4 regions of the Streptomyces sp. NBC_01498 genome follow, and region 3 is predicted to be linked to each of the others. Evidence: riboswitches for the same ligand, from Rfam matches in the RefSeq annotation. Region 3 holds a riboswitch; each other region holds the start of a gene.
The links. Region 3 has a riboswitch for cyclic di-AMP ahead of OG875_RS05900 (LysM peptidoglycan-binding domain-containing protein). Riboswitches for the same ligand answer to the same signal wherever they lie in the genome.
Positions count from the first base shown of each region.

Region 1: it holds a riboswitch for cyclic di-AMP, as region 3 does, so the genes downstream of both, OG875_RS28085 (C40 family peptidase) here and OG875_RS05900 (LysM peptidoglycan-binding domain-containing protein) in region 3, are expected to answer to the same signal.
Region 2: it holds a riboswitch for cyclic di-AMP, as region 3 does, so the genes downstream of both, OG875_RS03000 (LysM peptidoglycan-binding domain-containing M23 family metallopeptidase) here and OG875_RS05900 (LysM peptidoglycan-binding domain-containing protein) in region 3, are expected to answer to the same signal.
Region 4: it holds a riboswitch for cyclic di-AMP, as region 3 does, so the genes downstream of both, OG875_RS19065 (transglycosylase family protein) here and OG875_RS05900 (LysM peptidoglycan-binding domain-containing protein) in region 3, are expected to answer to the same signal.

Region 1 is NZ_CP109598.1:6,574,572-6,581,561, forward strand. It holds gene bioD (dethiobiotin synthase) at 1-308, opposite strand, end outside; gene OG875_RS28065 (adenosylmethionine--8-amino-7-oxononanoate transaminase) at 310-1,650, opposite strand; gene bioB (biotin synthase BioB) at 1,643-2,788, opposite strand; gene OG875_RS28075 (8-amino-7-oxononanoate synthase) at 3,072-4,211, shown strand; gene OG875_RS28080 (ATP-binding protein) at 4,463-4,897, shown strand; gene OG875_RS28085 (C40 family peptidase) at 4,967-5,437, opposite strand; cyclic di-AMP (ydaO/yuaA leader) riboswitch at 5,441-5,612, opposite strand; gene OG875_RS28090 (hypothetical protein) at 5,950-6,258, opposite strand; gene OG875_RS28095 (ATP-dependent Clp protease proteolytic subunit) at 6,266-6,901, opposite strand.
Region 2 is NZ_CP109598.1:789,924-796,913, reverse strand. It holds gene OG875_RS03020 (aspartate aminotransferase family protein) at 1-270, shown strand, start outside; gene OG875_RS03015 (helix-turn-helix domain-containing protein) at 340-963, shown strand; gene OG875_RS03010 (DUF6126 family protein) at 1,166-1,324, shown strand; gene OG875_RS03005 (tyrosine-protein phosphatase) at 1,354-2,157, opposite strand; cyclic di-AMP (ydaO/yuaA leader) riboswitch at 2,579-2,739, shown strand; gene OG875_RS03000 (LysM peptidoglycan-binding domain-containing M23 family metallopeptidase) at 2,742-3,707, shown strand; gene OG875_RS02995 (STM4011 family radical SAM protein) at 3,872-4,756, opposite strand; gene OG875_RS02990 (STM4012 family radical SAM protein) at 4,764-6,137, opposite strand; gene OG875_RS02985 (STM4013/SEN3800 family hydrolase) at 6,134-6,946, opposite strand.
Region 3 is NZ_CP109598.1:1,421,840-1,428,829, forward strand. It holds gene OG875_RS05890 (SRPBCC family protein) at 1-249, shown strand, start outside; gene OG875_RS05895 (hypothetical protein) at 405-731, shown strand; gene OG875_RS05900 (LysM peptidoglycan-binding domain-containing protein) at 940-1,713, opposite strand; cyclic di-AMP (ydaO/yuaA leader) riboswitch at 1,718-1,880, opposite strand; gene OG875_RS05905 (right-handed parallel beta-helix repeat-containing protein) at 2,198-4,147, opposite strand; gene OG875_RS05910 (FAD-dependent oxidoreductase) at 4,444-6,102, shown strand; gene OG875_RS05915 (ATP-binding protein) at 6,099-6,990, shown strand, end outside.
Region 4 is NZ_CP109598.1:4,438,261-4,445,250, reverse strand. It holds gene eno (phosphopyruvate hydratase) at 278-1,558, opposite strand; gene OG875_RS19065 (transglycosylase family protein) at 2,068-2,760, opposite strand; cyclic di-AMP (ydaO/yuaA leader) riboswitch at 2,764-2,945, opposite strand; gene OG875_RS19060 (transglycosylase family protein) at 3,201-4,178, opposite strand; gene OG875_RS19055 (cytochrome P450 family protein) at 4,317-5,576, opposite strand; gene OG875_RS19050 (hypothetical protein) at 5,950-6,603, shown strand; gene OG875_RS19045 (DUF397 domain-containing protein) at 6,641-6,862, opposite strand; gene OG875_RS19040 (hypothetical protein) at 6,919-6,990, shown strand, end outside.

The sequences.
Region 1 (6,990 bases), 5.2 Mb from region 3:
TGCTCGGTGGCCAGTTTCCCGGCCGCCTCGGCGATCTCCTCGGGCCGTACGGGCGGCAGAGCGGCCCGCGCGGCGGCTGTCGCGGGCGCCAACGGCTCCGGGAACCGGGCCAGTTCGACGGCCGTGACCGCGCCCGCCAGGCGCGTCACCTCGGCCGTGTCACCGGGCTCACCGGGGCCGACACCGGTCTGCGCGGGCTTCAGCACCGCGACCGTACGGCCTCCGGCCAGCGCCAGTGCCGCCACGGCCGCCGTGACGACGGTCTTGCCGATCTCCGTCCCCGTCCCGGAGACGATCACCACCGGCATCTCAGCCCTCCCGCGCCGCCGCCGTCACCGCGCGGCAGATCCGCGCGACGTCGGCGTCGTCCGTCACATAGGGCGGCATCGTGTAGACGAGGTCGCGGAACGGCCGCAGCCACACGCCCTCCCGCACCGCCGCCCGGGTCGCCGCCGCCATGTCCACCTCACGGTCGAGTTGCACGACCCCGATCGCGCCGAGGACCCGCACGTCCTTCACCCCGGGCAGCGACGTGGTCTCCGCGAGTCCGTCGCGCAGCCCCGCCCCGATCCGTTGCACCTCGCCCCGCCAGTCCTGGCCGAGCAGCAGGTCGATCGAGGCGCACGCCACGGCCGAGGCCAGCGGATTGCCCATGAAGGTGGGTCCGTGGGCGAGGACCGGAACCTCGCCGCGTGAGATGCCGTCGGCCACCTCCGAGGTGCACAGCGTCGCGCCCATCGTGAGATAACCACCGGTCAGCGCCTTGCCCACGCACATCACATCGGGGGAGATCCCGGCGTGCTCCGCCGCGAACAGCTCGCCCGTACGTCCGAAGCCGGTGGCGATCTCGTCGAGGATCAGCAGCACGCCGTACTCGTCGCACGCCTCGCGCAGTACCCGCACATACGCGGGGGAGTGGAAGCGCATGCCGCCCGCGCCCTGCACGACCGGCTCCACGATCACCGCGGCCAGTTCGTCCGCGTGGCGCGCGACGAGACCGCGCAGCTGGTCCGCGTACGTCTCGCTGTACGGCTCGAAGCCGTCGGGCGGCGCGTCGGCGAAGAGCTGGCGCGGCAGCAGCCCCGACCAGAGCCCGTGCATCCCGCCCTCGGGGTCGCACACCGACATGGGCTGCCAGGTGTCCCCGTGGTAGCCGCCGCGCCAGGTCAGCAGCCGCCGTTTGGCCGGGCGGCCGAGCGAACGCCAGTACTGGAGGCACATCTTGACCGCGACCTCCACCGCCACCGAACCGGAGTCGGCGAGGAAGACGTGCCGCAGCGGTTCCGGGGTGATCTCCACGAGCCGGGCCGCGAGCCGCACGGCGGGCTCATGGGTGAGCCCGCCGAACATCACATGGCTCATCCGGGCGAGCTGGGCGTGCGCCGCCTCGTTGAGGACGGGGTGGTTGTAGCCGTGCACCGCGGACCACCAGGACGCCATGCCGTCGACCAACTCGCGCTGCCCGTGCGCCGGTTCGGCGAGCCGGAGCCGTACGCCCGAGGCGGACTCCACGACCAGCGGGTCGGTGCGGCCGGGCATCGGGCCGTACGGATGCCAGACATGGGCCCGGTCGAGCGCCAGCAGTTCCTCCGGCGCGAGGGCGGCCCGCCCGGACAGGCCGGACGGGTCCGCCGCCCGGGTGTCAGGCATTGGGCGCCAGATCCGTCCCGGCTCCCCGGCGCCGTACGGTCACCAGATCCGTACGGGCCCCGCCGCTCTCCGCCCGGTCGGCCGGCTGCTCCTCGTCGGCCTCCGCCGGGCCGCACGCGCTCGCGCATCCGTCGCTCCGGTGCGCGGGCAGCGTCCGCGTGCCCGCGCCCTCTACCTCGAAACCGGCGTCCGCGATCATCTCCAGGTCCGCCTTGCCCTCCTGGCCCTCACTGGTGAGGTAGTCGCCGAGGAAGATCGAGTTGACCAGGTGCAGCGCCAGCGGCTGCATCGACCGCAGATGCACCTCGCGCCCGCCCGCGAGCCGCACCTCCACGTCGGGGCAGACGAACCGCACCATCGCCAGGATGCGCAGCGCCCGCTGCGGCGTCAGGTTCCACTCCCCGGCCAGCGGCGTGCCCTCGAACGGGATCAGGAAGTTGACCGGCACCGAGTCCGGGTCCAGCTCCCGCAGCGCGAACACCACGTCCACCAGGTCGGCGTCGCTCTCGCCCATGCCCGCGATCAGCCCCGAACAGGCCGACAGGCCCGCGCCCCGCGCGTGCCGGACGGTCTCCACCCGGTCCGCGTAGGTGTGGGTGGTGGTGATGTCGCCGTAGGTGGCCTCGGAGGTGTTGAGGTTGTGGTTGTACGCGTCGGCGCCGGCCTCCTTCAGCCGCTCCGCCTGACCGTCCGAGAGCAGCCCCAGACAGGCGCAGACCTCGACCTCCGGGTCCTGTTCCTTGATCGCGCCGATCGTCCGCGAGACCCGGTCGATGTCCCGGTCCGTCGGGCCCCGGCCGCTCGCCACCAGACAGACCCGCTTCGCGCCGCCCGCCACCCCGGCCGCCGCCGCCTTCGTCGCCTCGTCGGGCTTGAGCCAGGTGTACTTGAGGATCTCGGCCTTGGACCCCAGCCGCTGCGAGCAGTAGGAGCAGTCCTCGGGGCAGAGCCCGGACTTCAGGTTGACCAGGTAGTTCAGCTTGACCCGCCGCCCGAACCACTGGCGGCGCACCTTTCCGGCCGCGGCCACCACGTCGAGCAGCTCGTCGTCGGACGTCGCCAGTACGGCGAGCGCCTCCTCGCGCGACGGCGCCTCGCGCCGAAGGCCCTTGTCCACCAGTGTGTTCAGCAGGTCCATGGCGCCGATCCTGTCCTACGGCGCGGTCCCGGGCCAAGAATGAATCCCACAAGACGCCCCCGTCCCGGTGTGTGGATGACCACACCCGGACCGCGCCGACGTGCGGTTAGGGTCGGTGGGCCGTCGACACCAGGACCCGAGCGGAAGGACCCGAGCCGTGCCCTCTTCCGAGCCGTCGGCGCAGCGCGAGGCGTCCGTGCCGGGCGAGCGGCCCGCGCCGCCCGAGCGCTCCGCGCCCGGCGACCCGTCCGCGTCGTCCACGCCACCGGACCCGTTCGGCTGGATCGACGACGAGGCGCAAAGGCGCGAGCGGTCCGGACTCGTCCGCACCCTGCGGCCCCGCGCCGCCGGTTCCGCCCTCCTGGACCTGGCGAGCAACGACTACCTCGGCCTCACCCACCACCCGGTGACGACACGCGCGGCGGCCGACGCGGCACACCGCTGGGGCGCGGGCGCCACCGGCTCCCGGCTCGTCACCGGAACGACCGCGCTCCACACCGAACTGGAGCGTGAACTGGCCGACTTCTGCGGTTTCGAGGCGGCGCTCGTCCTGTCGTCCGGATACGCCGCGAACCTCGCCGCCCTCACCGCACTGACCGCGCGCGGCTCGCTCGTCGTGTCGGACGCCGCCAACCACGCCTCCATCGTGGACGGTTGCCGGCTCTCCCGCGCCGAGACCGTGGTCGTCCCGCACGCGGACCCCCCGGCCGTGGACAAGACCCTCGAAGCGCACCCGGGCGTCCGGGCCCTGGCCGTCAGCGACTCGGTGTTCTCGGTGGACGGCGACGCGGCGCCGCTCGCCCGGCTCGCCGAGGTGTGCCGTACCCGGGGCGCCGCGCTGCTCGTGGACGACGCGCACGGACTCGGCGTGCTCGGCGAGGGCGGGCGCGGCGCCGTGCACGCGGCGGGCCTCGCGGGCGATCCGGGCACCGTGGCCACCCTCACGCTCTCCAAGGCGCTGGGCAGTCAGGGCGGCGCGGTGCTCGGCCCGGCGCGGGTGATCGACCAACTGGTCAACACGGCACGGTCGTTCATCTTCGACACCGGACTCGCGCCCGCCTCGGCCGGCGCCGCGCTGGCGAGTCTGCGGCTGCTGCGCGAGGACCCGTCGCTGGCGGTGCGGGCCCGCGCCGTCGCGCACGCGCTGCACCGGGGGCTGACCGCGGCGGGGCTGACCGCCGTACGCCCGGACGCCGCCGTCGTCTCCGTACGGGCCCCCTCACCCGGCGCGGCGGTGCGCTGGGCCGCCGACTGCCGGGCGGCCGGGCTGGTGGTGGGCTGCTTCCGGCCGCCGTCGGTGCCCGACGGGATCTCCCGCATCAGGCTCACCGCCCGCGCCGACCTGACGGACGCGCAGATCGGGGAGGCGCTGGCCACGATCGTCGCGACCGCCCCCGCCGACGCACGGGCGCACGCCCGCTGACCGCCCGGCGCACGCCACCACGCGGGCGCCTCCCCTCTCGGCCGCGGACACCCGGAACTTGAGCGTGTTCACATCCGGTCTCTCGTCGCAGAGTTCACCGCTTAGAGCGACAGAGGGGGTCAAATCCCGGCGGATCACCCCTCCCGGGGCCGCCGTTGATGGCAGTGTGGCGCGCAGCGCAATCCGGGGACGTACCCGCGGGCATCAGCCATAGGCCGGTCTGCGTCCCGGTGGGAAGGGGCAGCGTCGCCATGGCAGACCATCAGGAAGCATCCGTCACCCTGCCGAGCGATCCGGTTTCGGTACGCCAGGCGCGCGGACATGTCGCGCGTGTGCTCGCCGAGTGGGGGCTGCCGGACGGCTCCGACACCGCCGAAACGGTTCGCCTCATCCTCTCGGAACTCGCGACCAACGCCGTGCAGCACACCTTCGGCAGGTCGCCGGTCTTCACGGTCGACCTCCGGCTGGAGCGCGACGAGTGGCTGCGCCTCGGCGTCACCGACAGCCACCCCCGGTGGCCGCGCCGGCTCCCGGCCGACGGCCGGCAGGACCACGGCCGCGGCATGGTCATCGTCCGGTCGCTGACCGCCGAGTACGGCGGCGGACTGGTCATCACACCCACCGAGGACGGCGGCAAGACGGTCTGGGTCACCCTGCCCTGGCCGTCGCCCCGGACCCGGGACTGAGCGGACCCGGCGGCGACGGGGCGCCGCCGCGGGCGGACGGCGGCGGTGGCCGGGTGGCGGCGGCGGTCGTCACCGGACCCGGCCGTACCGCACGCCCTTGGACCAGATGCGCTCCAGCCGCACCACCTGACCGGTCTTCGGGGAATGCCAGATCCTGCCCTTCCCGGCGTAGATCCCCACGTGGTAGACGCTGCCTCTGTAGTGGAAGAACACCAGGTCACCCTTTTTGCGGCCGGAGGCGGAGACCCGGCGGGTCTTGTTGTACTGCTGCTGCGCCGTGCGCGGCAGCTTCTTGCCGGCCTTCTTGTACGAGAACTGCGTCAGGCCCGAACAGTCGAACCGGTGCGGGCCGGTCGCCCCGTACTTGTACGGGGAGCCCTTCTTGGAAGCGGCCACGTTCAGCGCCTTGGAGGCGGCGGGCAGGGCGTGGGCCTCGGGCACGGCGGCGGGCGCCAGCATCGCGCCGCCGACGGCGGCGAGGAGGACCGAGGCGGTACCGGCCCGGGAGAGCAGCGACGGGACATGTGTCTGCGCGGACATGCGCAACCCTTCGTCAGCCGCCTGTGAAGGATGACCTGTCGGGTTCGGACAGGCGAAGATGTCCGGTCGCGGCTGCGACTTCACCCCGAGGAGCCGTCCATGGTCGGACCGCCCCGAACTGCCCGGGTCCTCCACTCCTGCCGATCCACTCGTGTCGACCAGGCATCCGGAGCGGCGGCAGGACTCGGCGTCCACCCGGACCGCCCCGCCGAGGTGGCGGGGGCTTGTCGTCAGACGGATCTTGACGCGGCCTCAGCACATTTCCGAGTTGAAACGACGATATGTGATTCTCGTCACGCTTGACCTATTTGTGTAGATGCGCCCGATCCGGTGAACGCGGGAGAGGGCCGGTCGCACGCCGTACCTGCGGTGTCGTGGGGGGTTGCCGCCGGACGGCGGATTCCGGGCCGCAAGTCGCCGTCCGGATCGCGCCGGGCGGGTCGGTACGCCGAACGGGCAGCCGCGCGCCGCGCGGAGGGGCCCGCCCGGCGCGTGTCCTCAGCAGGTTCGCGTCAAGTCACCGTTCCGGGCGGCATGGTGACGCGCCGGGCCCTGCGCTCCCCGTCGAGTGCCCGGAGCGTACGGTCCAGGGTCGCCGTGTGCAGCTCCGTCTCGCCCCGCGCGTGCATCAGCGCCAGCGCGTCACGCAGGGCGGCGGCGCCCGCCACCAGCGCCTGGGCGGCGCGCAGCGCGCCGTACGTGTCGTCCGTGCGCGCGGGGTTGATCCGGCCGACCAGGTCCACGACCCGGAGGTAGGTGTCGACGACATCGCCCTCGGCGCGGGTCAGGGCGGGCAGCGGCGGCGGTTCCGGTGTCGGCATCGGCCGTTCACCCGGGGGTGTTGAGGCCGAGGGAGGCCCTGCGGTCCCGCGTGACCTCGTCCACCAGCCCGTACGCGACGGCGCCCGCCGCGTCGAAGACCGTGTCCCGGTCGATGTCGGCGTCGATCCGCTCGGCGCTCTGCCCGGTGTGCCGTACCAGGGCCCCCGCCATCAGGGCGCGCAGCCGCAGCAACTCCTCCGCGTGGAGGGCGAGGTCGGACGGCTGGCCGCGTACGGGCTCCTCGATTCCCGGCTGCTGGAGGACCACGCGCGCGCCGGGGAGCGCCATCCGCTTGCCCGGGGCGCCGGCGGCGAGCAGCACGGCGGCGGTCGACGCGGCCTGTCCGAGGCAGGTGGTCGACACGTCGCAGCCGACGACCCGCATCGTGTCGTAGACGGCCGTCATGGCGCTCAGCGGGCCGCCGGGGGAGTTGATGTAGAGCGCGATGTCCTGGTCCGGGGCGGTGTATTCGAGATTCAGCAGCTGGACGACCACATCGTTGGCCGCCGTGTCGTCCAGCGGGGTGCCGAGGAAGATGATCCGCCCCTCGAAGAGCTTGGAGTACGGGTCGAGGGAGCGGGTTCCGGTGCTGGTCCGCTCGGTGAACTCCGGCAGGACGTGGCGGGCGGCGGGGCGGTTCATGGCGTACCTCTCCTCGGACGCGGATGCCGGACGTGTCCCGGTCGTCCGTCCGTAAAAAATGTACAGGACGTACAGGTCGTAAGATGGCT
Region 2 (6,990 bases), 630 kb from region 3:
AGCCGCTGGACGATGCTCCAGGCGGCCCGGAAGGGGCTCTTCGCGCAGATGGTCGTGGTGCCGCTGCTCCAGAAGCACCGCATCCTCACCCAGGTCTCCGGGGACCGGCTGGAAGTGATCAAGCTGATTCCCCCGCTGAACGTCGGGGAGCGGGAGGTCGACCGCTTCGTGACGGCGTTCACGGCGGTGATGGACGACGCCCATCGCGGGGGTGGGCTGATGTGGGACTTCGGCCGGACGCTGATGAAGCAGGCCCTCGCCCAGCGCTGACAGACACCCGTTTCTTGCCTCCGAGGCAAGGAACTTGCCTCGGAGGAAAATTCCTGGCGGAATGGACCCATGAACCTTCCCGCCGACGCCCGCGAACCCGAGGCGGCAGAGGACCTGCCGGACGTCGCCCCGCGCCTGCGTGAGCTGCGGCGCGGCCGGAGCCTCACCCTGGAGGCCGCCGCCGCGAGAGCCGGGCTCTCCCCGGCCCATCTCTCCCGGCTGGAAACCGGGCGCAGGCAGCCCTCGCTGCCCATGCTGCTCGGTCTGGCCCGCGTCTACGGTACGACGGTCTCCGAGCTGCTCGGAGAGGTGCCGCCCGAGTCCGACCCCGTGATCCGCGCGGCGCGCGCGGAACCCGTGGAGGCCGACGGCTGGACGTACCGCCGGGCGGGCAGCGCCTCCGGCCGGGCCATGCAGCCCCTGCGGGTGACCGTGCCGTACGGGGCGCAGGGCGACCTCGTCCGGGTCCATCCCGGCGAGGAGTGGATCCATGTCCTGGAGGGCCGGCTGAGGCTGGGCCTCGGGGACGGCGTCCATGTCCTCGGCCCCGGTGACAGCGCCCACTTCGACTCGACCACACCGCACCGGCTCGCGGCGGCCGGCCCCGGCGGCGCCGAGCTGCTGTTCGTACACACCCTGCTGACCAGTCCCGTCGCCGAGCTGTGCCTGCCGGGCGGGGCCCACCGCCGCTGACCTGCGGTCAGCCACCACCGGACCGAGAGAGGCCGTCACCATGCCCGACACGTCACCGAAGCAGGAGCAGGAGCAGGAGCAGGAGCAGGAGCAGGACCTGGTCCAGGTCCAGGAGCGGCGAGGTCGGGAGCGGGCGCCGCTGTCCGAGGCGCCCGCACCGTCCGCCGCCTGCGACATGTCGGCCACGCCCGACTCACCCGTTATGTCTGACTCGTCCGCCGCGCCCGCTCCGTCCGTCATGGACGAGGAGCGCAATTTCCCCCGGGGTCTCGCCATCCGGCTCTTCGCCTACCTGGTCGCGGGCCATGTCCTGGCCGGCTTCCTCTATCTGCTCTTCGAGGCGGGCGCCAAAGGCCGGTAGGCCCTGTCCGGCGCCCGCCCGGGGCCGTACTACCCCTCGTCGACCAGGCGTGCCCGCAGCCGTTCGCGCCGCTCGTCCGTCAGCCCCAGCCCGTCCGCGAGGTAGCGGTCGATGCTGCCCCACGTCTCCTCCATCGTCGTGAACGCCGTTTCGAGATACACGGCACGCGCGTCGAAGAGGGGCGCCAGCAGTTCGAGCACCTCCGGCGACGTTCCCTCGGGCGACGGGTCGCCGCGGCGCACCAGATACCGGCGGGCCGGGGCGTTGGACTTCAGATAGTCGGCCTCGATCGCGTCCCGCTCCACGCCCACGGCGAGCAGCGACACCGCGACCGAGAGTCCGGCCCGGTCCTTGCCCGCCGCGCAGTGCATCAGCGCGGGCAGGCTCTCCTCCGCCAGCGCGTGCAGCACACGCCGGTGCTCGGCGGTGCGGTCCAGAATGATGGAACGGTACGAAGCGGTCATCCGGGACACCCCTTTGCCGTCCGCGAGGATGGACCGCAGCTGGTCGAGATCCCCGTGGCGGACCATCTTCCAGAACTCCGTGCCGTCGGCCGGGTCGGTGAGCGGGATGTTCACATTGCGTACGCCGGCCAGTTCGACGTCCAGGCCGTCGAGCTTCTGGTCGGCCGCGTTGCGGAAGTCGAAGATCGTATGCAGCCCCAGCGACGTGAGGAACGCTCTGTCCTCGGCGGTGGCATGGGCGAGGTGGCCGCTGCGGAAGAGCCGTCCGTACCGTACGCGCCGCCCGTCGACCGTGGGCAGACCGCCCACGTCGCGGAAGTTGCGTACCCCGGCCAGAACGGGCTCGGCCGACGGGATCTGCTGCGGCACCTCGTGCGTCACGTGAGCTCCTCCGCGTCTCCGGACGGCGCTGGTCGCCGACCTGTCGCGCTCCGACTTTACGACATGGGCACCCATCGAATAGTCGTACTAAAGGGTTTCTGGTCGTAATGCCGGATTGTGAGTAACACGCCCAGGAAGAAGGGGAGATGGAGGGAAATAGTCGTCCGTGGGTGAGCAGGATCTCATCCGTGACGGTGTGTGGCCGTGCCCGGCCGGGGGAGGCCGAGGGAATCGGTGCGACGCACGGAATTCACCGGTCCGTTTCCACGCAGGGTGACCGGTTCCGGCGGCCGGTATTCGCGGCACTGATTGCCGGAGCAAAGCAACGGGTTGTCCGCGCCGGTCCGCCCGGCTTAACGTCACCGCAATCCGAACGGACCGCCGAATCCTGCCGCCGTTCGGAATCCGCATCCATCCAGCACCCATTCACGTGTGGCAGGAGCGGGGGACCCAGGTAGTACGCCGTTCCGGAGAATCGGGACGGCTCGGGGTGAAGCCGCGTCAACGCGCGGCCGGGCATCTCCAGTCCGAACCCGACAGCTCACCTCGCAGGCGCCGGAGAGGAATTCGCCATGCCCGCAAAGGGTAAGCACCGCCGTCCGAGGAACAACCCGATAGTGCGTGGATTCGTCGTCGCCGGAACGGGCGGCGCGGCCCTCGCTATTCCGCTCGTGGGCGCCACGGGTGCCCACGCCGCCGAGCAGACCGGTGCCCCGTCGTCCGTCACCGCCGCGTCCGCCGCCTCCGTCGCGCACACGGCCGCCGCTCCCGCCGGGCAGCGGGCCGGGACCAAGCGCGGGTCCGTCTACACGGTGAAGCCGGGGGACTACCTCGCCAGAATCGCCCAGACGCACCACGTCCGGGGCGGCTGGCACACGCTCTACGAGGACAACCGCGAGGCCGTCGGCGACAACCCGTCGCTGATCCACCCGGGCCTCAAGCTCACCATCGGCGCCCAGGCCAAGGCGACGGCCGGGGGCCGTGCCGACGGCGCCGCGAAGAAGAAGGCCGCGCCCGCCAAGCCCGCCCCGGCGAAGCCCGCGCCCGCTCGGCCCGCCCCGAAGGCCGACACCGCCGCCGACACCGCCCCTGACACCACGGCCGCGCAGCCCGCCGCGCCGAGCGCCGCGTCCGGCTACACGGCCCCCGTCGACGGCGCCGCCATCACCACCCAGTACCGCGCGTCCGGCAGCAGTTGGGCCAGCGGCTACCACACCGGCGTCGACTTCGCGGTCGGCACCGGCACCACCGTCAAGGCGGTCGCCCCCGGCACCGTCGTCTCGGCGGGCTGGGCCGGGTCGTACGGCAACGAGGTCGTCATCCGGCACGACGACGGCCAGTACTCGCAGTACGGCCATCTCTCCTCGATCTCCGTGTCGGCGGGCCAGAGTGTCGGCGCCGGTGACCAGATCGGTCTCTCCGGTTCCACCGGCAATTCCACCGGTCCGCACCTGCACTTCGAGATCCGCACCGGCCCGGGATACGGCTCCGACGTCGACCCGCTGGCGTATCTGCGCGAGCACGGCGTTTCTCTCTGACGCCTTTCTCTCCCCGGTCCCGACCGCAATCGGATTCACCGGAATCGGCTCCGCCGCAATCGGATCCACCGGAATCAGCCGTCGGCCGGCACCCCCGTGTGCCGGCCGACGGCTGTTCGTCCTTTCCCGGTGGAAATAACTCCGGACCCGATGTCGCTCGCGCGTCACCGAACCACCGGGAAAGGAAGGGACATCGGCCCGGTCGGCGGCGCCGCCGGTATCCGTTCCAGGACGCCGCCCGCGAAGACGTCGTACAACGGCAGTGTCTCCAGATGGACATAGCCGATGTGGCAGTCGCACGTCGTGAGCGGGCAGGGGCGCGGCCGGAGAGCCTCACGGTAGGAACCGTCGTACAGATTGCCCAACTCGGCCGGGACGAAGTGGCACCGGCGGACCCTGCCCTCGCCGTCCACCGAGATCACCGACTCGCCCGTGCGGCAGGGCAGCCCCGCCGACGAGTGCGGGTGGCGGCTGAACGGGAACAGCGGGTCGAGCGCGGTCCACTCCGCCGCCTCCTCGTCCGAGTACCCGCGTCCCTCGGCCGCGTTGACCCACAGATACACCTGGCCGGGGAGGTCGGCGCGGAGTCGGCGCGCCTGGTCCAGATGGTCCGGGAAACCCACCACACCCACACTGAACCGGACTCCCCCGCCTTCCAGTTCACGGCACTTGGCGAGGAAACGGTCGTACGGTGTCTGGCCCGGGTGATACGTGCACCACAGGGCCACCTTCGCGGGGTCGGCCGCCTTCAGCCAGTCGACGCGGCAGCTCAGATTCGTCTGGATGGCGACCCGGGCGACCTGCGGCAGATGCGACAGCTCGGTCAGCGCCCGCCGGTACCAGGAGCGGGTGAGCCCCTCGCCCCACGGGGTGAACAGGACCGACAGCCGGTCGTCCGTCCGCCCGGCCACCCACGCCGTGAAGCGTTCCAGCGCCGCCCGGTCCGCGCGCAACTGGTCCGGGCTGTCACGGCGCTTGGCAAACGGGCAGTAGGGACAGTCGTAGTCGCAGGAGGCGAGCGGGCCCCGGTAGAGGATCGTCAGGTCCACGTCGGTCTCACTTCAGTTCGTACGAGGCCATCGCGGCCCGGACGGCGGGGGAGAACAGGGCGGGGCCCAGCGCGTCCGAGTGGGCGAGCCCCTCGGGCGAGAGACGCAGCAGATCCGGACCGGCGCCCGTGTCGAGCCAGCCCAGATCCGCGAAACGCGTCAGCTCGGCGGGGAAGTCCTCCTCCGGACGGGTGCCGAACCGCGCCCGGTACGCCTCCCGTGCCATGCCCTCGGCCTGGAGCAGCGACTGGAGGAGATGGCGCCGGCGCGCCTCGCCGATGTCGACGGCGCGGCCCACCTCGGCCCGCGCGAAGTCCTCCGTGGTCGTGGTCGTGTACGCGTCGATAAGAGTGCGTATCTCCCGCATCCCGACCGCGTAGTCGAAGGAGTAGTGCAGATCCGCCGTGTACGAGCGCGCCCCGCAGCCGAGGCCGATCATGCCGTCCGTCTGGCACGCGTAGTCGTCCGCCCCCTCGTGCGGCGCACCGGGCAGGCGGAACATCCGCATCGACACCTGCTCGTAGCCCCGCGCGAGGAGATGGTCCCGGCCCCGCCGGTACAGATCGAGCCGCTGCGCGTCCCACTCCGTCTCACTGGCGTGCGCGCGCCGCCCGAGCGGGGTGAGCGGGCGGGCGTACAGCGGGTAGAGATACAGCTCCTCCGGGCGCCAGGCGAGCGCCGCGTCGAGCGAGTACCGCCAGGACTCCGGGGTCTGCCCGTCGATGCCGTAGATGAGGTCGATGTTCAGGACCGGGACGCCCGCGTCCCGGATCCGGCCCAGGGCGGCCTCCACGTCGGACCGGTGCTGCGGGCGCACCGCCGCCCGCGCCTCCTCCTCGACGAAGCTCTGCACCCCGATGCTCAGCCGGGTGGCCCCGCGCCCGGCCAGGACCGACAACCGGTCGGCCGTCGCGGTCGACGGTGACGTCTCCACGGAGAGCGGGACGGACCGCAGGTCGGCGCCCATCCGCTTCTCGGCGATGTCGCACAGCCGCTCCAGCTCACCGGCCGTCAGGAAGGTGGGCGTGCCGCCGCCGAACGCTCCCGCCGCGAACCGCACCCCGCCGCCCGCCGCGCCGTTCGCGTGGAGTGCGTCGGCCACGGCGGTCGCCTGCCGGTCCAGCGCGTCGAGGTAACGGGTCGTCAGCTCGTCGGGCGCGCCGATCCGCGTGAAGAGATTGCAGAAGCCGCAGCGCACCTCGCAGAACGGTATGTGCAGATACAGCGAGAGCGCGTCCTTGCGTTCCCCGGCCCACAACTCGCTCAGGGCGGGCCGGTCGGGCAGCGGGCGGTACGCGGTCTTGTGCGGATAGGCGTAGACGTAACTCTCGTACGGACGCGGTGCGTTGACAACGGACAGGTGGGTCGACTCGGTCGTCATCGGGCTGCCCCCGGCTCCAGGAAGAAATGGGCGTACGGCACGGTCCAGACGGACTCGTGGCCCAGGCGGTGGCCCGACCAGCCGTCGTCGCCGTAGGCCGTGCCATGGTCGGAACAGACGATGGTGAAGCAGCGGCGGCGGCTGCTCGCGGCGGCGAACAGCCGGCCGATGTGCCGGTCCACGTACTCCAGCGCGGCGGCGTGCGTCTCCCGCGAGTCGCCCGCCTCCCGGGTGGCGCCGGGCAGATGGAACCAGTTCGGCTGATGCAGCGACGGCACGTTGACGAAGAGGAACAGCCGCTGACCGGTGGGGAGTCCGGCCACGACCTTCTCCGCGCGGGCCACCTGGGACTCGAACGATCTCGGCGAAGCCACGCCGAACTCCGGCTCCCAGTGGCTCTCCTGGAACATCCCCGGCAGTACGGACCCGAGCGGGCCCCGCTTGTTGAAGAAGCCGACACCCCCGACGCACACCGTGCGGTACCCGGCGTCCGCGAGTCCCGACACCAGATCGGGCGTGTCGAAGACGAACGTCCTCGCCGCCGTGGACTCGCTCCCCTCGAACCGGGCGGCGAACAGCCGGGGGTGCGGCCCCTGCCGGGCCGGTGTCGGCAGGAATCCGGCGAACATCGCCTGGTGCGAGGCGTAGGTGAAGCTGCCGGGGGCGTGCCGCTTCTCCCAGCGCCCGCCGGGGAGATGACGGGTGAGGTTCGGCAGTCGGCCCGCGGCGGCCAGCTCGGCGGCCACGTCGTACCGCAGCGTGTCCAGCGTGATCAGCAACAGGTCGTCACGGCCGACGACCTGTGCCATGTCGGGCGGCTCCGGGACCGCTTCCGCCTCGCCGGTGACCGCGG
Region 3 (6,990 bases):
CCCCCGGGCTTCACCGTGGGCACGGTCCCGGCGGGGCCGGTCACGGAGGTCAGGACGTCGGAACTCCTCGCGTACGCCTGGTGTGCCGGGGGCGAGGTCCGCTGGGAGCTGGGCGCCGGGACCGGGCACGGGCCCCGGCTGGTCCTCACCCAGACCGGGCCGCGCGACGGTTTCGACGCGGCGGAAGCGCTGGCGGCGTGGCGGGCGCGGGTGGCGGAACTGGCGGCGGAACTGGCCGGGGCGCCGTAACGACCAAGGCACCTGGCAGCGGAGCCGTCACGGCTGTTCATCACTCCATCGAGTGATGGTCACCGGGAAAAATCTCCCTCGGTCACTAATGTGATGCGGATCTACGCACCGAGAGACGGGGGATGTCCGTGTCCGATCCGATGAGCGTCCCGGCCATGACGGGGGCCGGGACCGTCGTGGCCGCGATGGCCACCCCCGCCTGGGAGGGGACGCGGGAGCGGGTCGTGGACGTGTTCCGGCGGCGGGACGTACAGCGCGCGGCCGTCATGGACGCGCAGTTGCGCGCCGACGCCGAGCTGGTCCAGGGGGCGGGTGACGACATGGAGGGCGTGCGCGACGATCTCGTACGCCCCTGGTCGCGTCGGCTCGCCGCGCTGCTGCGGGACCACCCCGAGGCCGCCGGGGATCTGCGTGCCCTGGTGGACGAGGCCGCCGCCGCGCGCCGTACGGAGCGGAGTGGGGCGCGGCAGGTCACCGCGTAGGCGGGTGGAGTGCGGGCGTGGACGGCCCGTGTGCGCGACCGGCCGGTGATCCGACGACGCGTCAACCGGGCGGCGGGGTACGGCGAACGGCACTGCCGGGCACGGGGGGCCCGGCAGTGCCGTCGGTCGAGCGGCGCCGGTCAGGGGGCACCGCTCACGAGGACGCCGCTCACGAGGGCGCCGGTGGGAGCCGGTGTGGGGGCGCCGGTCAGTACGGGCCGTTGACGTTGTCGATCGAGCCGTAGCGGTCGGCCGCGTAGTTGCACGCGGCGGTGATGTTGGCGACCGGGTCGTACGGGTCGGTCGACGTGCCGGACACGTGGTACGCCTGGAACGTCGGGTCGATGACCTGGAGCAGGCCCTTCGACGGGGTGCCGGCGGCGGCGTTGGAGTCCCAGTTGTTGATGGCCCGGGGGTTGCCGGAGGACTCGCGGATGATGTTGCGGTGGATGCCGTCGTACGAGCCGGGTATGCCGTGCTGCGCCATGACGTCCAGCGCTTCCCGGATCCAGCCGTCGAGGTCGTTGGTGTAGCTCTTGGCGACCGTCTCGATGGCGTCGGTGGTGGCCGCCGGGGTGTTCCCGGTCGCGGAGGACGTGCCGCTCGGGGCCTTGGGGGCCTTGGGGGCGGATACGGGCTTGCCCGAGAGCTTCAGCTTGAGGCCGGGGTGGATCAGCGACGGGTTGTCGCCGATGGCGGGCCGGTTGGTCTTGTACAGGGCCTTCCAGCCGCCGCTCACCGAACGGTCGCGCGCGATCTTGGACAGCGACTCGCCCTTGACCACGACGTGGATCACCCGGTGCGAGGCGGCGTGGACCGCCGCCGGGGCCGCCGTGATGTGCTGCGGCGCGGGCGTGGCGCCCGCCGTCGTGGCGGTGATCAGGGGCAGTGCGAGAGCGGCGCCGCCCGTGCCGAGGGCGACGAGCCGGCGGGCGAGCGGACTGGTGCGGGAATTGCGGCGGTGCTTACCCTCTGCGGGCATGACGAAGTCCTCTCCGTCGCCTGCGAGGTGAGCTGTCGGGTTCGGGCGGGAGTTGCCCGGCCGCGCGAGTGGCGCGGCTTCACCCCGAGCCGGTCCGGAGTTTTCCGGATCGGCGACTTACCTGGGTCCCCCGCTCCTGCCGTACGTGAAGTGGGTGGATGCGGTTTCCGGACGGCGGCAGGATTCGGCGTTCCGCCCGGAATGACGAGAACGTAAGCGAGAACATCCGGGCGAAACAAGTCCTGAATTCACGGCGTCATGCCATTCATGCGTCCGCCGGGCGGAAATTGGAATTCCCGCCCGGCGGTTCATCGCCCAACTTTCCTTTCCCACGCGGACGGTGGGCGGCCGGGCCGTTCGCACACTCGGCCGCGCTTGTGACGGACATCACGGCATTTCAGCGCAACCATGCGACCCCTCCCACCCAGAAAGGGACAAGTCATCCGCTGAATACCCATAACGCCCTATCCGCAAAGCGGACAAATTACCGCTTTCCACCGGCCGTGGATGAGGAGGAGTTCCGCCCGGCGGCGGGCCCGCCGGTGATCACGAAGCTGGATCCCGGCTCGATCAGGACGTCTCCCTCGGCCGAGTCGGTGATCGTCACGCCGGTCAGCGTCGCGCTGCCGCGGGCGCCGCCCATCGCCAGGATTCCGGCGCCGTTGTTGGACTTGGCGATGGTCACGCCGCTGATCTCGACGTCCGGCACAGCACCACCGCCGTTCTTGAACTGGATGCCGTCGTAGGTGGAGTCGAGGATCTCGGTGTCCCTGATCTTCACCCCGGTGATGTCCCGGCTCGCCGGGAAGAGGGTGATGGCGCCGAACTCCTGGTCCTCGTTCCAGAAGGCACCGCCCGTGCGGTGCAGGGCGTTCCCGGTGAGCAGGGTCTCGCCGGAGAACGGCAGCGGATCGTGGTCGGTCGCCAGCATGATGCCCGGGTAATTGGCCGTGTCGGCGATCAGGTTGTTCCGCACGGTGTTTCCGTAACCGCCGTAGATCGCGACTCCGTTGGCCCGCCAGGGCAGCTGAACGGTGTTGTCGGAGAACACGTTGTCGTGGGCGACGTCCACGGCCGGGTCCTTCACGTACTGATTGGCCCAGACGGCGAGCGAATCGTCACCGGTGGTGCGGAAGGACGAGTTGTCCACCGTCGAATTCCGCGTTCCGTTGGTGAAGTTGATCCCGTCCGCATAGGTGTTGCGGATACGCATTCCGCTGAATTCAAGACCGTCGGCCGGGCCCCAGAGCGCGGGGATGTTGGCGTAGTCGCGGCCGACCCAGACACCCACGTTGGCGTGTTCGATCCACACGTTGGATATCTTGGTGTTCTTGCCGAAGCGCCCGTTGAGGCCGACTCCGCCCTCGGCTCCCCCGCCGCCCCGGATACGGCCGGAGCCGAAGATGGCGAGGTCGGATATCTGGGTGTTGTCGTCGATGTCGAAGCCGAAGTTGCCCTCGTGCGGGTGGTTGATGCCGCCCGCGTTCTGCGGCTCGGTCAGCGTGTAGAGCTGGGAGTGCCACATGCCCGCGCCCCGGACGGAGACGTTCTTGATGCCGATCTGGTTGAACTGCCCCTGGTTGTCGGGGTCGTCGGTCAGGATCTTCTGTTCCTGACGCCACTGGCCCGGCGGGATCCAGACACAGGGGATGTCGCCGTTCTGGTCGGCGGTGACCGCGTCCTGGAGTGCCTCGGTGTCGTCGCCGCCGTCGTCGGGGACCGCTCCGTACTCGGTGATCGAGACGCACTCGGCCGGCTTGGCGGCCGGGGGCGCGACCTCTTCCAGGTCGATCAGGTCCACGATGTAGAAGGGCGCCGTGTCGTCGGCGTCTCGCTGGAGCTTGAACGTGGTGCCCGCCGGATACGTCGTGGACAGCAGCGAGTTGGCCTCGTCGAACAGTCTGCGGGCGTCCGCCTGGGGCGTGTTGGTCAGCGACTCGGGGTCGTCCGTGTCGCCGTACAGCCAGCTGTGCCTGGACGACAGGTCCAGTTTCTGCACGAAGACGCCGTCGGCGTAGAGGCTGATCGTGGCGTCGATGCCGCCGCCGCCCGGGGCGTCGGGGATCGAGTTGCGCACCACGATCGAGTTCGCGGCGTTGGTGGAGGTGAACTCCACGAACTGGCCCTCGCCGTCGAGCCGTACCGACGCGCGGCCGGACGACTCGCTGGCGAAGTTGGTGTGCCCGAAGGTGCGTTCCGGGTCCGCCTCCAGCAACGTGCCGTCGTAGTCGCCGGCTTCGGCCTCGTACTCGGTGTACGGGAGGGCGGCTCCGCGCGCGGCGGACGGGCGTGCCGAGGTGGCGGCGGACGGCGCGGACGCCTCGGGCGCGTCGGCGGGGGTGGCGGCGGACGCCGCGGGCAGGAGCCCGACGACCAGCAGTCCGGTCATGGACATGCCAGCGATGAGGCGTCGTCGGAGGTACTTCGACTTCATGGGGTCCTCTGTTTCGGTGGGGTCGACAGAGTGAGGGACGCCGGTCCGTGGTGGGGGTGGACGGGCGACTGCGCGGATCGATCGGGGCGGACAAACAGGATGGAACGCCCGCTGCGATCCGTCCTGATCTTGCAAGGCAACCGCAATTAATTGAGCTTCGCCGTTCGAGTCCTGCGATCAGGCAGTGAGAGTTTTCAAGCATGTCACCGGTTTGTCAACAGCCCGCGCCAGAGAGCGACCGGGCGGACCGGCGCCCGCACCCCGCGTCCCGCGCCGCCACGAGTGATGATGGAACTATGGCGAATCCGACAATCCTCACCGTCGACGACGATCCCGCCGTGTCGCGGGCCGTCGCCCGCGACATCCGCCGCCACTACGGGGAGAGCTACCGCGTCGTGCGCGCGGTGTCGGGCGACGAGGCCCTGGAGGCCCTGCGGGAGATCAAGCTGCGCGGGGACCAGCTCGCGATCATGCTCGCGGACTACCGGATGCCCCGGATGAACGGCCTGGAGTTCCTCGAAGCCGCCATGGACCTCTTCCCGCTCGCCCGCCGGGTGCTGCTCACCGCGTACGCGGACACCGAGGCCGCGATCGACGCCATCAACGTCGTGGACCTCGACCACTACCTGCTCAAGCCGTGGAGCCCCCCGGAGCAGAACCTCTACCCGGTGATCGACTCGCTCCTGGAACTGTGGCTGGCCACCCCCGACCCGGTCGCCACCGAGACCCGGGTGGTCGGCCACCGCTGGTCGGCGCCGTCCTTCGCGGTACGCGACTTCCTCGCCCGCAACCTCGTGCCGTTCCGGTGGCTGCTCTCCGACGAACCGGAGGGCGACCGGCTGCTCACCGCCGCCGGGCTCACCCGGGCGGACGTGCCCATGGTCGTCACCTCCGACGGCAAGACACTGGTCTGCCCCACCGAACGGGAACTCGCCGACCACGTCGGGCTCAGCACCGTACCGGCCGCCGACTTCTACGACCTGGTGGTCGTCGGCGGCGGCCCCGCCGGGCTCGGCGCGGCCGTGTACGGGGCCTCCGAAGGGCTCCGTACGCTGCTGGTGGAGCAGCAGGCCACCGGCGGGCAGGCCGGCCAGAGCAGCCGGATCGAGAACTATCTGGGCTTCCCCGACGGTGTGTCCGGCCGGCAGCTGACCGAGCGGGCCCGCCGCCAGGCGCTCAAGTTCGGGGCCGAGATCCTCAGCACCCAGCGCGCCGTCGCGCTCGACGCGGCGGGCTCCGGCCGGGTGCTGCGCCTGGGCGAGGCCAGCTCCGTCACCGCCCACACCGTGGTCCTCGCCACCGGGGTGTCCTACCGGCGGCTCGGCGCGGCGGGCGTCGAGGAGTTCACCGGCACCGGCGTCTTCTACGGGTCCACCGTCACCGAGGCGGTCAACTGCTCCGACGAGGACGTCTACATCGTCGGCGGCGCCAACTCGGCGGGGCAGGCGGCGGTGTACTTCTCCCGCTACGCCCGCCGGGTCCACGTACTGATCCGCCAGGGCGACCTCACCCGGTCCATGTCGAGTTATCTGATCGACCAGCTCAACGGCATCGACCACATCGAGATCCATCCCTGGACCGAGGTGACCGGCGCCGAGGGCGACGGCCACCTCCAGAGCCTGACCCTGCGCGACGGCCGGAGCGGCGAGAGCAGAAGCGTCCCGACGTCCTGGCTGTTCGTCTTCATCGGCGCCGAGCCGCACACGGACTGGCTGGACGGGGCGGTCACCCGTGACGCGCACGGCTTCGTGATGACCGGGACGGACCTCCTGACGAGCGGGCAGCGCCCGGCGGACTGGCGGCTGCCCCGCGACCCCTACCACCTGGAGACGAACATTCCGGGCGTCTTCGCCGCCGGCGACGTGCGCGCCGCTTCGGTCAAACGCGTCGCGTCGGCCGTCGGCGAGGGCGCGATGGCCGTCTCCCTGGTGCACCGATACCTGGAGGCACAGTGACCAGCACCCCCGCGGAGATCCCGGCGGAGGACCGGCTGACGCCGGACGAGTTGCGCACCCTGTTCCTGTTCGAGGACCTCAGCCCCGACCAGCTCGACTGGCTGGCCGCGCGCGGCCGGATCGACCGGCGGACGGCCGGCGAGGTGGTGTACCGCGAGGGCGCGCCCGCCACCTGCTTCTTCATCCTGCTCACCGGCGCCCTCTCGCTCCACCGGGTGCTGCACGGCGACGACGTCGAGGTCAACCGGACCGACCAGCGGGGCGTCTACAGCGGCGCCACACGCTCGTACCTGGGCGACCGGGTCGAACAGACGTACCCGCACACGCTGCGCGCGGTCAGCGACGCCGAGTTCTACGTCCTGTCGGCCGACGAGTTCGCGCACGCGATCCGCACCTGGTTCCCGATGGCGCTGCATCTGCTGGAGGGCCTGTTCTTCGGTACGCGGGCGGCCAACGCGATCGTCAGCGAGCGGGAACGGCTGATGGCGCTGGCGTCGCTGTCCGCCGGTCTCACCCATGAGCTGAACAATCCCGCGGCGGCGGCGCTGCGGGCCACCGCCGGGCTGCGCGAGCGGGTCACCGGAATGCGGCACAAACTCGCCATGATCGCCGACGGCCGGGTGGACGGCGCCGGGCTGCACCGGCTGGTGGGGCTCCAGGACGACGCCGTGAAGCGGGCGGCCCGGGGCGTCAGCCTGACGGCGATGGAGGCGGCCGACGCCGAGGACACCGTCAGCGACTGGCTGGACGAGCACCAGGTCTCCGGGGCGTGGGACCTGGCGCCGTCGCTGGTGGCGGCGGGGGTCGGGGTCGACTGGCTGGCCGGGGCGGCGCGGTCGGTCGGCGCCGAGCACCTGGAGGCGGCGGTGCGCTGGATCACGTACACCA
Region 4 (6,990 bases), 3.0 Mb from region 3:
CCGCCTCTCCCTCAGATCCGTGGATCACCCTCGGATCCGTCGGATCGTCCTCGGATCCCGCAGAGACCGAGCGGACCCTCGTACCTCTGTCCTGCGTATGCCGTACCGCCCGGTGCCGGTCCCGGTCACGTTTCCGATCCGGTCGCGGCGCCGGGCCCGGTACGCGCGTACGTCCCCGGACACGGTACGGGACCGTGGCCGGGGACGGCCGCACGACGGGCTGTCCGGTCAGCCCCGAAGCACCGGAGCACCGAAGGCCGGCTCGGAGCGGCGGAGGTCAGTCCTTGAAGCGGGGGAACGCGCTGCGGCCCGCGTACACCGCCGCGTCGTCGAGGATCTCCTCGATGCGCAGCAGCTGGTTGTACTTGGCGACGCGCTCGGAGCGGGCCGGGGCGCCGGTCTTGATCTGACCGCAGTTGGTGGCGACGGCCAGGTCGGCGATCGTGACGTCCTCGGTCTCGCCGGAGCGGTGCGACATCATGCACTTGAAGCCGCTGCGCTGCGCCAGCTCGACGGCGTCCAGCGTCTCGGTCAGCGAACCGATCTGGTTGACCTTGACGAGCAGGGCGTTGGCCGAGCCCTCCTCGATGCCACGGGCCAGGCGCTCGGGGTTGGTGACGAACAGGTCGTCGCCGACGATCTGGACCTTGGCGCCCAGCTTGTCGTTGAGCGCCTTCCAGCCGGCCCAGTCGTCCTCGAACAGCGGGTCCTCGATGGAGACCAGCGGGTACGCGGCGACGAGCTCCTCGTAGTAGTCGGTCATCTCGGCGGCCGAGCGGGACTTGCCCTCGAACTCGTACGAGCCGTCCTTGTAGAACTCGGAGGCCGCGACGTCCAGCGCGAGCGCGATGTCCTTGCCGGGGGCGTAACCGGCTTCCTTGATGGCCACGAGGATCAGGTCGAGCGCGGCGCGGTTGGAGTCCAGGTTCGGCGCGAAGCCGCCCTCGTCGCCGAGGCCGGTGGAGAGCCCCTTCTCCTTCAGGACCTTCTTCAGCGTGTGGTAGACCTCGGCGCCCCAGCGCAGGGCCTCGGAGAACGACTCGGCGCCGATGGGCGCGATCATGAACTCCTGGATGTCCACGTTGGAGTCGGCGTGCGACCCGCCGTTGAGGATGTTCATCATCGGCACGGGCAGCAGGTGCGCGTTCGGGCCGCCCAGGTAGCGGAACAGCGGCAGGTCCGACGCCTCGGAGGCGGCGTGCGCCACGGCCAGCGAGACACCGAGGATGGCGTTGGCGCCGAGCGAGGACTTGTCGGGCGTGGCGTCCAGGTCGAACATCGCCTGGTCGATGAGGCGCTGCTCGGTGGCGTCGTAGCCGACCAGCTCCGGGCCGATCTGCTCGATGACGGCGAGGACCGCCTTCTCGACGCCCTTGCCCTGGTAGCGGTTCTGGTCACCGTCGCGGAGCTCGAGGGCCTCGAACGCACCGGTGGACGCACCGGAGGGGACAGCAGCACGGCCGGTGCTGCCGTCGTCGAGGCCGACCTCGACCTCGACCGTGGGGTTGCCTCGGGAGTCAAGGATTTCCCGGGCTACGACGACGTCGATGGACGGCACGAGCATCTCCTTCTGGGATGTGACGCGTGGAGTGCAGGGCCTCGGTGGCCTTGCGGCATGAGCCTAACCGGCTCCCGTGCGGCGGTCGGCAGATGCCCGCCCGCTGGGACGAAAAGAGTCCCGATTGACCGTTCGGCCATGAAATGTCGGTCGGCGGGGCGGGGTTCGGGGCTGGGGCCTCCGGGGCGGCTGGGACCCGTACGGTGGCGCGCTCGGGCGCTCGGGCGGTGCCGCAGTTGCGCGGCGGCCGGGGGGCAGGTTCGCAGTTGGGCGGCGTCGTACAGCGTCGAGGCCGGGCGGGCCGGGGGCACGGTCGCGCGGGCCGGGCGGCGGGGCGCCGTACGGACCCGGCGCTGTCCGGACCCGGACGCCGTTCGGACCCGGACGCCGTCCGGACCTCGGGGCCTTCGGGGCCCTTGCCGCCGTCCCGTACGACGGGCCCGAGCCCCGGTGCGGCGCGCACCCCGGGGGGAGTGGGGCGTGCCGGCCGGGGCTCGGGAGGGAAGGGATCAGCTCAGGTGGAGCTGCTGACCCGGGAAGATCTCGTCGGCGTTCTCGACGATGTCCTTGTTCAGCTCGAAGAGCTTCTTCCAGCCGCCTTCGACCTTCTTGGTCTCGGCGATCTTGGAGAGGGTGTCGCCGGCCTTGACCTTGTATTCGCCGTCGCCCTTCTTGATCGGACCACGGGTCGTGTCGCGCGAGGCGGGCTGCTCCTGCTCGGCGCGCGGCGCGGACCGCTGCGGGGCGGGCTGCTCCTGCGGGGCGGCCTGCTGCTGACCCGGGTCGGCCGGGGCGGCCTCGTCGGAGCCGGCGTCGTTGGCGGCGTTGGACAGGCCCACGCCACAGCTCGGCCAGGCACCCTTGCCCTGGCCGGCCAGGACCTTCTCGGCGATCTGTATCTGCTGGGACTTCGTGGCCCGGTCGGCGCTGGACGCGAAGGCGTTGCCGCCGTACGCGGCCCAGGTGGAGGCGGAGAACTGGAGCCCGCCGTAGTACCCGTTGCCCGTGTTGATGGACCAGTTGCCGCCGGACTCGCACTGGGCGACGGTGTCCCACTCGGAGGTGGTCGCGGCGGAGGCGGAGGTGGTGGCCATCAGCGGGATGGCGACGGCCGCGCCGGTGATGCCGGCGAGTGTGGCGTAACGGCCGGCCTTGGACTGACGGCGGTGCTTGGCCTTGCCGGACTTGCTGGAAAACAGCATGCGAGATCTCCTCACCGACGCCTGCGAGGTGAGCTGTCGGGTTCGGGCCAAGTGAGTTGCCCGGCCGTGCGATCGGGGGAGACGTCCTGCTGTCTCCCCGCACACGGCTCCACCCCGAGCCGGCCGCGTGTGCGGTCGGCGCCTACCTGTGGGTCCCCCGCTCCTGCCTACGGCGCTTGACGCGACGTGTTCCCCCCGACCGACGGCAGGATTCGGCGTGACGGTCGACGGTGCCCGCGGTGCGAGCGGTTCAGACCGTAATCACAGGCATCCCGGATGTTCAAAGGAGGAACATCCGGGATGATTCGCCCATCCCGCCCCAGGAGAAACTCCGTTTACGCAGGTGGGGCGGAAGCCGGGCGCGTGGGCGGGCGGATCACATCAATGCGGGCAAAGAGATGCTTGTCTCACTTGCACAGATGCGGACATAAAGGTCTTAACTACCCCTGTTCCAGGGCCAGATCGAGGCTCTGGCCGGGCAGGATCAGATCGGCGTCGGAGCCGACGACCTCACGGTTCGCGGCGTAGAGCGCGGACCAGCCGCCGTCGACCTTCTGCTCGTCGGCGATGGTCCACAGGCTGTCGCCGGAACGGACGGTGTACGCGCCGCCCTCGGCACCCTGGCCCTCGGCGGCGGCGCCTTCGCGCGCCGAACCTTCGTCCCGCGAGGCCCGCTCGGCACCCGACGCACCCGACGCACCCGCTTCGAGAGACTCGTCCGCGTCCCCGGCATCGACGCCCGCGTCCGGATCCGTGCCGGCCGACGCGCCGGGCCCGGTGCTCGCGTCGGCCTCGGGGGCGGGCGCGCCCCGGTGCTTGCCGGTACCGGTGGCGGCCTCGGTGCTGGGCCGGACGGACGGCTCCTCGGCGGGCTCGTCCGTACCGAGGGCGGAGTCACGGCCGAACTGGCCGTACGGGGGCACCTCCTCGGGAGCGGCGGGCAGCTCGGCCTCCTCGCCCGGCGCGGTGTCCTCGGCCTCCGCGGCCTGCGCGGTCTCCTCGGAGGAACCTTCGGAAGGCTCGCTGTCCGGCGTCGTCCCGGCGTCCGCGGCGAGTCCGGTGATCAGCGCGCAGGTAGGCCAGGCGGCGGGGCCCTGCTCGGCCAGGATTCTCTCGGCGACGGCGATCTGCTGGCTGCGACTGGCCTGGTCGGCCGTGGGGGCGTACGCCGTACCGCCGAAGTCGGTCCAGGTCTCCTGGGCTATCTGGAGCCCGCCGTAGTACCCGTTTCCGAGGTCCGCGCTCCACATACCGCCGCTCTCGCAGTCGGCGACGCGGTCCCAGGTGGACGCCTCCGCCGCGCTCGCGCCACTCGCGCCGAGCAGCGGGATGGCGATCGCCGAGCCGGTCACCCCTGCCGCGACGATGAGGGCGGGGGCCTGACGGGGCCGACGGTGCCGACCGTTCCCGGAGCGCATGCGGTTGCCTTCCGTGAGACTTCTGGAGCGTGGCCCGGCAGGTGACAGCCGAGCCGGTCGTGAAGGTAGCGCCCCTCGAACGTCTGTCACAAGTCGATACAGCGGAGATCACGTGAAAGTCACAGTACTGACGTTCGGTCAGTCACTCACCGCTGTGAACTGCACCGGAAGCGTGCGCAGTCCGCGCATGATGAGCCCGCCGCGCCAGCGCAGTTCGGACGGATCGACCGCCGGCCGCAGGTCCGGCAGACGGGTCAGCAGCGTTCGGAGAGCGGTCTGTCCCTCCAGCCGGGCGAGCGGGGCGCCGAGGCAGTAGTGGATGCCGTGGCCGTAACCGAGGTGTTTGTTGTCACTCCGCGCGAGATCGAGCCGGTCCGGCTCGGCGAACCGCTCCGGGTCACGGTTCGCGGCGGCGAGTACGACGAGGACGGGATCGCCCACCGCGACGCTCTGCCCGCCGAGTTGGACGGGTTCGGTGGCGTACCGCCAGGTGGCGAGTTCCACCGGGCCGTCGTAGCGCAGGAGTTCCTCGATCCCGGTCGCGAGAAGCTCCGACTCGCCGGCGCGGAGGGAGGACTGGAGCCGCGTGCGCTGCTCGGGGTTGCGGAGCAGGGCATAGACCCCGTTCCCTATCAGATTCACAGTTGTCTCAAAACCGGCGAAGAGAAGGATGAAGGCCATCGCGGCGGCCTCGTTCTCGGTGAGGTGCTCGCCGTCGTCGCTCGCCCGGATCAGCCCGGAGATCAGGTCGTCGCCGAGGTCGTCCCGCTTGCGGTGGATCAGCTCGGCGAGATACGCCCGCATCTTCTTCACGGACCGCGCGACCCCGCCCCTCGGCCCGCCACCGTGCCGGATCATCATCCCGGCCCAGTCGCGGAAGTCGTCCTGGTCCTCGCGCGGGACGCCGAGCAGATCGCAGATGGCGTAGATGGGGAGCGGGAAGGCGAAGTCGTGGATCAGGTCGGCTTCTCCGCCGGCCGCGAAGGCGTCGATGAGCCCGTCCGTCAACTCCTGCACACGCGGCGCGAATTCGGCCACCCGCCGGGGCGTGAACGCCTGCGACACCAGCCGGCGGAGCCGGGTGTGGTCGGGCGGATCGATGTTTAGCAGATGCGTCATCAACTCGGCGCCCCGCTCCCCCGGAATCCCGGTCTTCCCCTTGGCGTGCGCCTGCGCGGCGTGGTGCGCGGGATTCTTCGACAACCGCGGATCGGCGAGCGCCCGCCGGGCATCCGCGTACCGCGTGACGAGCCACGCCTCGACCCCACTGGGCAACCGCGTCCGCCGCACGGGCTCGTGCTCGCGGAGCCAGGCGTAGGCGGGGTAGGGGTCGGTGGCGAACTCCCAGGTGAAGAGTTCGGGAGCGGGGGGCGGTGGGGTGGGTACGGGGTCGTGCATGGCCACGACAGTAAACCCGGGCGGTCGACCGGCGCCCCTCGGATGCCGCGCGTCCGGAGCCGATCCGGACCCGGCAGCGCGATCAGCGGGAACGGGGCCGTGAGGGTACGCCGTGGACGGGGCGCCGGTCCGGAATTCCGACACGTGAAGTGATGACGTCTGTCACCGCCCCCTCGTCGGCACCGCACGAACACTGGATCTCACCGGCTCGCGCCCGGCCCGGCCGTCGTCGGCCAGGGCGCCACGGTGTCTGTCCGTGGGACCGCAACACGTGCGCGAACGACACGGTGACGGCGTTCCCGGTCACCGGCCGACGCCCGGCGGGTGGCATCGCCCGCGCGGCGGAGCCGAACAAGTAAGGAGGAGCGGCGGCATGTTGAAGGAATGGCGGCACCGTCGGGCCGTGCGGCGGGTCAAACCCGGGGACGGGCGAGCGCTGAGGCGCTTCCGCTGGTGGCAGTCGCTCAGCCGCGTGCTGTTCCATCTCCGGCTGACGGGCGGCGACGGCCGGCGGACGGTCTACACCGTCGATGCCAGGCGTGGGGGCGACAACGGGACGGGCGAGTTCAAGGCCGATCTGTATCTCGACGGCAGGCACCATGCCCACTCCGGACTCCCCGCCGTGTTCCCCGTCCGGGGCGGCACCATCGAGGTGAGGATGAGCGCCTTCGGACTCAAGCGCTGCCACTACGTCACCGCCGAAGGCACCGAACACCAACTCGTCCCCGACCCCGCCTCCGCCGAGGGCCACCGCGCCCGCCTCGCCCACGCACACCCCACGCTGAGCCGCTGGATCGGTTCTTTCTCGGCTACCGTGCTCGTCGCCGCCCTGGTTCTGCTCATCCCGCAGATCATCGAACCGCTCAGCGCGATACCCCCGGTCGCCGAGCGCGTGGGGACCTTCACCTCACCCGTCCGCCTGCCGCTGTGGCTCAACATCACGACCGTGGCGGCCACGCTGACGGCCAGCACGGAGCGCGCGCTGCGACTGCGCTACAGCCGCCTGCTGGACGGGGCGGCGGGCTGACGCGGTCTCGTCTCGGCGGGCCGAGGCGGCCGCATCGTTACGGCGCGGGAGTGTCGGTGTCCGGGTGGGCGAAGTGGTCGAACTCGCCCGCTTTGACGCCGAGGATGAAGGCGCGGAGCTTCTCGGGGGTGGTGGTCACGACGACGTCGGGGTCGTCGCTCTCGTGGAGCTTGATGGAGCCGTCGTCGGCAGCGGCTATGTAAACGCAGTTGCCGCAGTTGCCGCTGTAGGAGGACTTCTGCCAGTCGTAGGTGGACATGTTCTCTACCCCATCACATGCTCTGCGCGATGCGCTGTCACGGCGCTTACCTCGCCATGCCCAACCGCATTACCCGGCTCACCGTCGACGAGGCGGGCGGCACCACCGGCCGATCTCTGGGTGACCGT